Regions from separate parts of the Sphingomonas chlorellae genome, predicted to be linked through region 1. Evidence: riboswitches for the same ligand, from Rfam matches in the RefSeq annotation. Region 1 holds a riboswitch; the other holds the start of a gene.
What was found. Region 1 has a riboswitch for glycine ahead of ACT3CF_RS00015 (L-serine ammonia-lyase). Riboswitches for the same ligand answer to the same signal wherever they lie in the genome.

Region 1 (4,208 bases):
CGCAGCACGCGCCGCTGCATCGTGATGAAGAAATGCCCGGCAAGCACGGCCAGTGCCAGCCCCACCAGCGCCGCGATCGTCAATGCCAGCGTGAATTCGTGCGCCGCCTCCTGCTTGATGGCGGCCTGTTCGGTGGTCGCGCGCTGGACGAGCGTGTCGATGGCGGCGCGATGGCGCGCATAGCCGGCGGAGAGCTGGGCATAGCTTTCGCGCGCGGTGCGCACGTCGCCGGCGGTCATCGCGGGGATGAACCGGTCTTCCAGTTCGCGCCAGAAGCCGTCCGCCGCCGGCGTGGCGCGCTCGATCAGCAGTTGCTTGAGCGGCGCGGGCAGCGGCGATTGCTTCCAATAGGCGATCCGTTCGTCGTCATAGCTGCGGTGCAGCGCGGCCAGCCGCCGTGCGCCGTCCTGGACCCGGCCGGGATCGTTCAGGATCAGCGTCGCCTCCAGATAGGGTTCGATGATATAGGCCGGCGGCGGCAGGATATCGGCGATCAGGTCGGCATTTTCCTGCTGGGCCTGCTCGACCGCCCCGCCGATGCGGATACGGTCGAGCCGCCAGGCGGCGAGCGACCCGCCGACCACCAGCAGGATCATCATCGCCAACGCACTTTTCCGGACGAACGCAGAGATACTCATTCGTGATTCCTCAACCCAGGAATCGCGGACGCAAACCTCCCCCTCGCTGGCGGTCGCGCGAACAAATCTGCCTCATTGTAGAGGCGTCGGCGTTGCCGAAGGCCGACGCCATGGCTCGCGGAAACTACCTAGTCGGCACGCCCTTGCGCGGCGGCGGGGGCGGGGCGGTGCCGGCCTGTTCCACGTGGATCACCGCTCCGGTTCAAATCACGCCGGTCGCGCGTGCCGTCTGGGCACGGTCAGCACTCGACGACGTTCACCGCCAGCCCGCCCAGGCTCGTCTCCTTATATTGCGAGCGCATGTCCTCGCCCGTCTGGCGCATCGTCTCGATCACGGCGTCGAGCGAGACGATATGCGTCCCGTCGCCGCGCAGCGCGAGCGCGGCGGCGTTGATCGCTTTCACCGCGCCCATCGCATTGCGCTCGATACAGGGAATCTGCACCAGCCCGCCGATCGGGTCGCAGGTAAGGCCCAGATTGTGCTCCATGCCGATCTCGGCGGCATTCTCGATCTGCGCGTTCGATCCGCCCAGCGCCGCGGTCAGCCCCGCCGCTGCCATCGAGCAGGCGACGCCCACCTCGCCCTGGCACCCCATTTCGGCGGCCGAGATCGATGCGCGCAGCTTGTACAGGAAACCGATCGCCGCCGCGGTCATCAACAGCGTGCGGCTCCCCTCGCGCGTCGCGTCGGGGCAGAAGGTCTCGTAATAGTTGAGCACCGCCGGCAGCACGCCCGCGGCGCCGTTGGTCGGCGCGGTGACGACGCGGCCGCCCGCGGCATTCTCCTCGTTGACGCTCAGCGCGTACAGGCTGACCCATTCGAACACCTGGGCGGGGCTCGCCGTCGCCGCCGCGCCCAGAGCTGTCTTCAACGCCTGCGCGCGGCGCCGCACGTTCAGTCCGCCGGGCAGCGTTCCCTCCTGCCGGCACCCCCGCGCGATACAGTCGAGCATCGCCTGGCGCACGCCGTCGACAAAGGCTTCGGTCTCGCTGCGCGCGCGGAACGCGTCCTCGTTGCGCCACATGATCTCGGCGATCGTCAGCCCGGTCTCCGCGCCGATCGCCAGCAGCTCGGCACCCGATCCAAAGGGGTGGGGGAGCGTCAGGTTGCGCTGGCCGGGGCCCTGCTCGGCCTCGCCCTCGACGCGGATCGCGCCGCCGCCGATCGAATAATAGACGCGTTCGATCGTGCTGCCGTCGGCATAATCGGCGCGGAACCGCATCGCATTGGGGTGCGCCTCCAGGAACACGCCCGTCTCGAAACGCAGGTCGTCGTCCGCGTCGAACGGCACCGCGCCGATTCCCGCCAGCCGCAGCGTCCGCTCGACGCGGATCTGCGCGACCTGCGCCGGCGCGGCATCGGGGTCGACCGTCTCGGGCTGCCATCCGGCGAGGCCCAGCAGCACCGCCACATCGGTGGCATGGCCGTGGCCGGTCAGCGCCAGCGACCCGTAAAGCGTGCAGCGCACGCGCTGCGGCAAACCGGTCGCGGTGGCGATGGCGGCAAAGGCGGCGGCGGCGCGCATCGGCCCCACCGTGTGCGAGCTCGACGGGCCGATGCCGATCGTGAACAGGTCGCGGACCGAAAGCGGCGCGGCGGCCGGGGCGAATCGCGAAGACAAACGGGGCACTCCTTCCAGGCCGGCCGTGCCGGCGGTTCGGATGCCCCCTCTGTCCTTTTGCCTGAGATCGTTATCCCGTCGGCGGGCGCGGGGCCTTGCCCTGCCTCTCTCCAGAGTATGTCGGTCAGCCGGTCCTTTTGCCTGAGAGTTTCCGGGGCGGTTGCTCCTTCGGCGCCGGCTGTGCCGGTCTCTCCCGTTCTGACCGTCACTTGATCGGGGGGATTGCGCGGCCAGTCAACCGCCTGCGGCACCGTGGTGCGACGGCCCGAATGGCGTCGCGGGCGGCTTGGCGTTATGGGGGGCGCATGCTCCGACTTTCCGAACTGCGACTGCCGCTGGGACACCCCGCGGAGGCTCTGCCGGCCGCCATCCTCGATCGCCTCGGCATTGCGGCCGACGATCTGATCGAATGGACGATCGCGCGGCGCGCCAACGACGCGCGCCGCAAAAGCGCGATCCAGATGGTCTATTCGATCGACCTCGTGCTCCGCGACGAGGCGGCGGTGCGCGCGCGCTTTGCCGGCGACCATAATCTGAAGCCGACGCCCGACACCGCCTATCGCCTCGTCGCGCATGCGCCCGCCGACTATGCCGGCCCGCGCCCGGTCGTGATCGGTGCCGGGCCTTGCGGGCTGTTCGTGGCGCTGGTGCTCGCGCAGATGGGGCTGCGACCGATCGTCCTCGAACGCGGCAAGGTGGTGCGCGAACGCACCAAGGACACCTGGGGGCTGTGGCGGCGCGGCGTCCTCGATCCCGAATCGAACGTCCAGTTCGGCGAGGGCGGTGCGGGCACCTTCTCCGACGGCAAGCTCTACAGCCAGATCAAGGATCCGCGCCATCTCGGCCGCAAGGTGCTCACCGAATTCGTCAAGGCGGGTGCGCCCGAGGAGATCCTGACCGAGGCGCATCCGCATATCGGCACCTTCCGCCTCGTCTCGATGGTCGAGAATATGCGCGCGACGATCGAATCGCTCGGCGGCGAATATCGCTTCGGCACGCGCGTCGAGGATTTCGACATCGCGACCGCACCCGACGGTTCGCGGGCGCTGCGCGGGCTTCATCTTCACGACGGCGGCTATCTCGCCGCGACGCATGTCGTGCTCGCGGTCGGGCATAGCGCCCGCGGCACCTTCCAGGCGCTTCACGATCGCGGCGTCTATATGGAGGCCAAGCCCTTCTCGATCGGCGTGCGGATCGAGCATCCCCAGAGCTGGATCGACCGCGCGCGCTACGGCAATTGCGCGGGCCACCCCGATCTCGGCGCGGCGGCCTATGCGCTGTCGCATCACTGCAGCAACGGGCGCACCGTCTACAGCTTCTGCATGTGTCCCGGCGGGCGCGTCGTCGCCGCCACCTCCGAGCCGGGGCGCGTCGTCACCAACGGGATGAGCCAGTATTCGCGCAAGGAGTTCAACGCCAATTCGGGGCTCGTCGTCGGCATCGACCCCGACCGCGACTATCCCGGCCATCCGCTCGCCGGCATCGCGCTTCAGCGCCGGCTCGAATCGGCGGCGTTCGTCGCGGGCGGCGGCACCTATCAGGCGCCGGGGCAAAAGGTCGGCGACTTCCTCGCCGGCCGTGCGTCCGAAAGCTTCGGTGCGGTGATCCCCTCGTACAAGCCCGGCGTACATCTCACCGACCTCGCGCAGGTGCTTCCCGACTTCGTCGTCGCCGCGATGCGCGAGGCGCTGCCCGTCTTCGGTCGCCAGATCGCGCGCTATGACGATCCCGATGCCGTGATGACGGGGGTGGAGACGCGAACCTCGTCGCCGGTGCGGATCACGCGCGGCCGCGATCTGCAAAGCCTCAACACCGCCGGCCTTTTCCCGGCGGGAGAGGGCGCGGGCTATGCGGGCGGCATCCTTTCGGCGGGTGTCGACGGGATCAAGGTCGCCGAAGCGGTCGGACAGGCGCTTCTCGGCTGAGTCCGGCGCGCGATTCGCCGCCG
Region 2 (4,208 bases), on a different contig from region 1:
GAAAGGCGAGCTGGTCGGCGTCGGGCACCGTCACGCGTTCGGCGTCCTCGACCGTCTCGACCAGCGTGATCGCGCCGTCGGGCACCTGGCCGAACGTGCCGATCACCTCGGGATGGCCGGCATGGCCGACGAACAGGATGTGCCGGCCCGCCGCGACATGGCGTTCGGCCTGGCGATGCACCTTCGACACCAGCGGGCAGGTCGCGTCGAGATACGACAGGCCGCGCTCCTCGGCGCGCGCGGGCACCACCTTGGGGACGCCGTGCGCCGAAAACACCACCGGCACGCCGTCGGGCACCTGGTCGAGTTCGTCGACGAACACCGCGCCCTTCTCGCGCAGCGTGTCGACGACATATTTGTTGTGGACGATCTCGTGGCGCACATAGACCGGGGCGCCATATTTCTCGATCGCCAGTTCGACGATGCGGATCGCGCGATCGACACCGGCGCAGAAGCCGCGCGGGGCGGCGATGAGCAGCTCGAGGGCGGGTTTGCGGGCTTCGTCCATGGTCCGGGCTCTACGCGATTGCTTGCGCGGGCGAAAGCCGGTTCCTATGGTGCGCGCCGCAACGGGCCGCCATGCAAATGGGTGGCCCGTTTGCTTCGCCGAATTGTTCCGAATACCCCGTGTTTCGCTGAAAGGTGCCCGCCCCGTGTCGCTTGCCAAGCTCGCCATCCCCGCGATTCTCCTGCTGGCCGCCGGCGGCTGCACCAAGGCCGGTGACATCACCGAAGGCGGGATCACCGCGGTTCGGACCCCGTGCCCGCGCGTGGCGGTGCCGGTCGGCACGGGCGACGTGACGCTGTTCAACCCCGCGACCAGCCGCACCGCCGATGCGATCGACGTCGTCGCATCGATCAGCAACGTCGAATCGACCTGCAACGCGGAAGGGCCGCAGGTCGCGACGACGATCGGCTTCGACGTGCTCGGCCGCCGATCGCAGCCGGGGCCGGCGCGCGACGTGACGCTCCCCTATTTCGTCAGCGTGGTGCGCGGCGGGTCGCAGGTGACGGCAAAGCGCGTGGCGCAGGTGACGCTGCACTTTGCCGAGGGTGCGTTGCGCGCCCAGGCCAGGGCCGAAGGCGTCGCGACCGTCGATCATGCGGCGGCGACGCTTCCGGCCGAAGTCCGCCGCCGCCTGACCGAAAAGCGCAAGGCGGGCGACGAGGCGGCCGCGGTCGATCCGCTCAACGAGCCGAGCGTGCGCCAGGCGGTGCTCTCGGCGACGTTTGAGGCGCTGGTCGGCTTCCAGCTGACCGAGGATCAGCTCAAGTACAACCTCACGCGCTGAAGCCCGGCGGGCGGGGCTGGCTGCGCGCAACCCCGATTGACTCCGGCGGCCGCGACCGCCAAGGCTGTTCGGCGTCGATGGCGGGCGACCGCCATGGGCAAGCGCGGGAGAGCGAGGCGGGCGACCGCCTCCGCCGAAGGAGCAACCGCCCCGGAATCTCTCAGGCACCGAGGACCGCGCGGGCCACGACACTCTGGAAAGCGCAGCCGTCCGTCAGGGGCGGCGCCACCGAAGGGGTAACCCCGCGCGGCGACGCGGCGGGGGAAAGCTCTCAGGTTCCGTGACAGAGGGGGCGGCGGCATTTCGGGCTCGTCAGGGCCGTGGCCGTCGATTCCAACCCTTGCCTACGGAGTGCCGTCGCTTGAGCGCAACCGAAACCCCCACGCCCGAACCGGCCGAAACCGAGCAGCCGCTCGAGCTGCTGCCGCTCGACGGCTGGCACCGCGCGCGCGGCGGCCGCATGGTGCCCTTCGCCGGCTATGAAATGCCCGTGCAGTACGAGGGCATCATGGCCGAGCATCTGTGGACGCGCGACCATGCCGGGCTGTTCGACGTCAGCCACATGGGCCAGCTCCTCTTTTCCGGCGCCGATGCCGATGCGCAGCTCGAAACGCTGCTTCCCGGCGACATCAAGGGGCTGGGCGCGGGACGGATGCGCTATTCGCTGCTGCTCGCCGACAATGGCGGCATCCTCGACGACCTGATGGTCACGCGGCTCCCCGACGCCAATGCGTTCGAGATCGAGGGCGGCGCCTTCTACATGGTCGTCAACGGGGCGACCAAATGGGACGATCTGGGCGTGTTCCGCGAACACCTGCCCGACGAGGTCGTCATCAACCATCTCGACGAACAGGCGCTGCTCGCGCTCCAGGGGCCCGAGGCCGTGGCCGCGCTCGATCGCGTGCTGCCCGGCGTCGCGTCGCTAGTGTTCATGACGGCCGCGGCCTTCGAATGGCAGGGCAATCCGGTCTGGGTCAGCCGTTCGGGCTATACCGGCGAGGACGGCTTCGAAATCTCGATCCCGGGCGACGTGGCCGAGGCCTTTGCCGAGGCGCTGTGCGCCCAGCCCGAGGTCAAGCCGATCGGGCTCGGTGCGCGCGATTCGCTGCGGCTCGAGGCGGGGCTGCCGCTCTATGGCCACGACCTCGATCCCGAAACCACGCCGATCGCCGCCGATCTCGGCTTCGCCTTGTCGAAGCGCCGGCGCGAGGAGGGCGGCTTTGCCGGTGCCGAGCGCATTCTCGCCGAACGTGCCGAAGGCCCCGCGACCAAGCGCGTCGGGCTGGTCGTCGACGGGCGCCAGCCCGTGCGCGAGGGCGCGGCGGTGGTCGATGCCGCCGGCGCGACGATCGGCAAGGTGACGAGCGGCGGCTTCGCCCCCACCGTGCAAAAGCCGATCGCCATGGCCTATGTGCCCGCCGCGCTGGCGGTGCCGGGCACCCGGATCACGCTTGTCCAGCGCGGCAAGCAGCACCAGGCGGAGGTCGTCGCGATGCCCTTCGTCCCGCACCGTTACGTCAGAAAGGGAGGCTGACCCATGAGCCGTTATTTCACTGAAGACCACGAATGGATCGAACTCGACGGCGATGTCGCGACCGTCGGCATCACCGACTATGCGCAGAGCCAGCTCGGCGACATCGTGTTCGTCGAGGTGCCCGAGGAAGGCCGTGAGGTCACCAAGGGCGACGACGCCGCCGTCGTCGAATCGGTCAAGGCCGCGTCGGACGTCTATGCGCCCGTCACCGGCACCGTGATCGAGGGCAATGCCGCGCTCGCCGACAACCCCGCGCTGGTCAACGAAGACCCCGAGGGCGAGGGCTGGTTCTTCAAGCTGACGCTGTCCGATCCGTCGGAACTCGACAGCCTGATGGACGAGGCCAAGTACCAGGCGTTCGTCGACAAGCTTTGATCCTTGCCCGGCGCCTCGCCCGCGACGGGCACGGGCGCCGGGGTGGGCCGCAAGGTGCCGTCCGGCGCCACGGCCCGCCGCCGGGCGACGTCGGGAGCCTGTCCTCCCGCCGCCGCTCACCCCACCCGCACCCCTCCCGCGAGAGGGAGGGGCTGGAGTAGAGAATGCGCTACCTCCCCCTGACCCCGGCCGATCGTGCGGCGATGCTCGCCAAGATCGGTGCCGCCACGGTCGATGATCTCTTCGTCGACGTTCCCGAAAGCGCCCGCCTCGCCGGCCCGATCGCCGGGCTGCCGCCGCATGCGAGCGAACTCGCGGTCGAACGTCACATGACCGCGCTGGCCCGCCGCAACCTGGTTGCCGGCGAGCTGCCCTTCTTCCTCGGCGCCGGCGCCTATCGCCACCATGTTCCCGCCAGCGTCGATCACCTGATCCAGCGCGGCGAGTTCCTCACCGCCTACACTCCCTATCAGCCCGAAATCGCCCAGGGCACGCTCCAGGTGATGTTCGAGTTCCAGACGCAGATCGCGCGGCTGCTCGGCTGCGACATCGCCAATGCGTCGATGTATGACGGCTCGACCGCGTGCTGGGAGGCGATCTCGATGGCGCGCCGCGTCACCCGGCGCGGCAAGGCGATCCTGTCGGGCGGGCTCCATCCGCATTATGTCTCGGTCGCCCGGACGATGGCGAAGTTCACCGGCGAGGTGCTCGACACCCGGCTGCCCGACCTGTCGCCCGAGCCCGATACGCTCGATCTCATCAACGCGATCGACGACGAAACCTCGTGCGTCGTCGTCCAGTATCCGGACATTCTGGGCCGGGTCGAGGATCTGTCGGCGCTCGCCGATGCCTGCCACGCCAAGAAGGTGCTGCTGATCGCCGTCGTCACCGAGCCGGTCGCGCTGGGCCTGCTCAAGTCGCCCGGCGAGATGGGCGCCGACATCGTCGTCGGCGAGGGGCAGTCGCTCGGCGTCGGCCTTCAGTTCGGCGGCCCCTATGTCGGCCTG

Region 2: it holds a riboswitch for glycine, as region 1 does, so the genes downstream of both, gcvT (glycine cleavage system aminomethyltransferase GcvT) here and ACT3CF_RS00015 (L-serine ammonia-lyase) in region 1, are expected to answer to the same signal.

Annotation. Positions count from the first base shown of each region.
Region 1 covers NZ_JBQXXM010000001.1:588-4,795, reverse strand. Annotated here, with positions in the region: gene ACT3CF_RS00020 (methyl-accepting chemotaxis protein) at 1-638, opposite strand, end outside; gene ACT3CF_RS00015 (L-serine ammonia-lyase) at 878-2,260, opposite strand; glycine riboswitch at 2,381-2,466, opposite strand; gene ACT3CF_RS00010 (NAD(P)/FAD-dependent oxidoreductase) at 2,566-4,185, shown strand.
Region 2 covers NZ_JBQXXM010000005.1:243,577-247,784, reverse strand. Annotated here, with positions in the region: gene ispH (4-hydroxy-3-methylbut-2-enyl diphosphate reductase) at 1-508, opposite strand, end outside; gene ACT3CF_RS14605 (hypothetical protein) at 654-1,292, shown strand; glycine riboswitch at 1,387-1,479, shown strand; gene gcvT (glycine cleavage system aminomethyltransferase GcvT) at 1,654-2,826, shown strand; gene gcvH (glycine cleavage system protein GcvH) at 2,830-3,201, shown strand; gene gcvPA (aminomethyl-transferring glycine dehydrogenase subunit GcvPA) at 3,366-4,208, shown strand, end outside.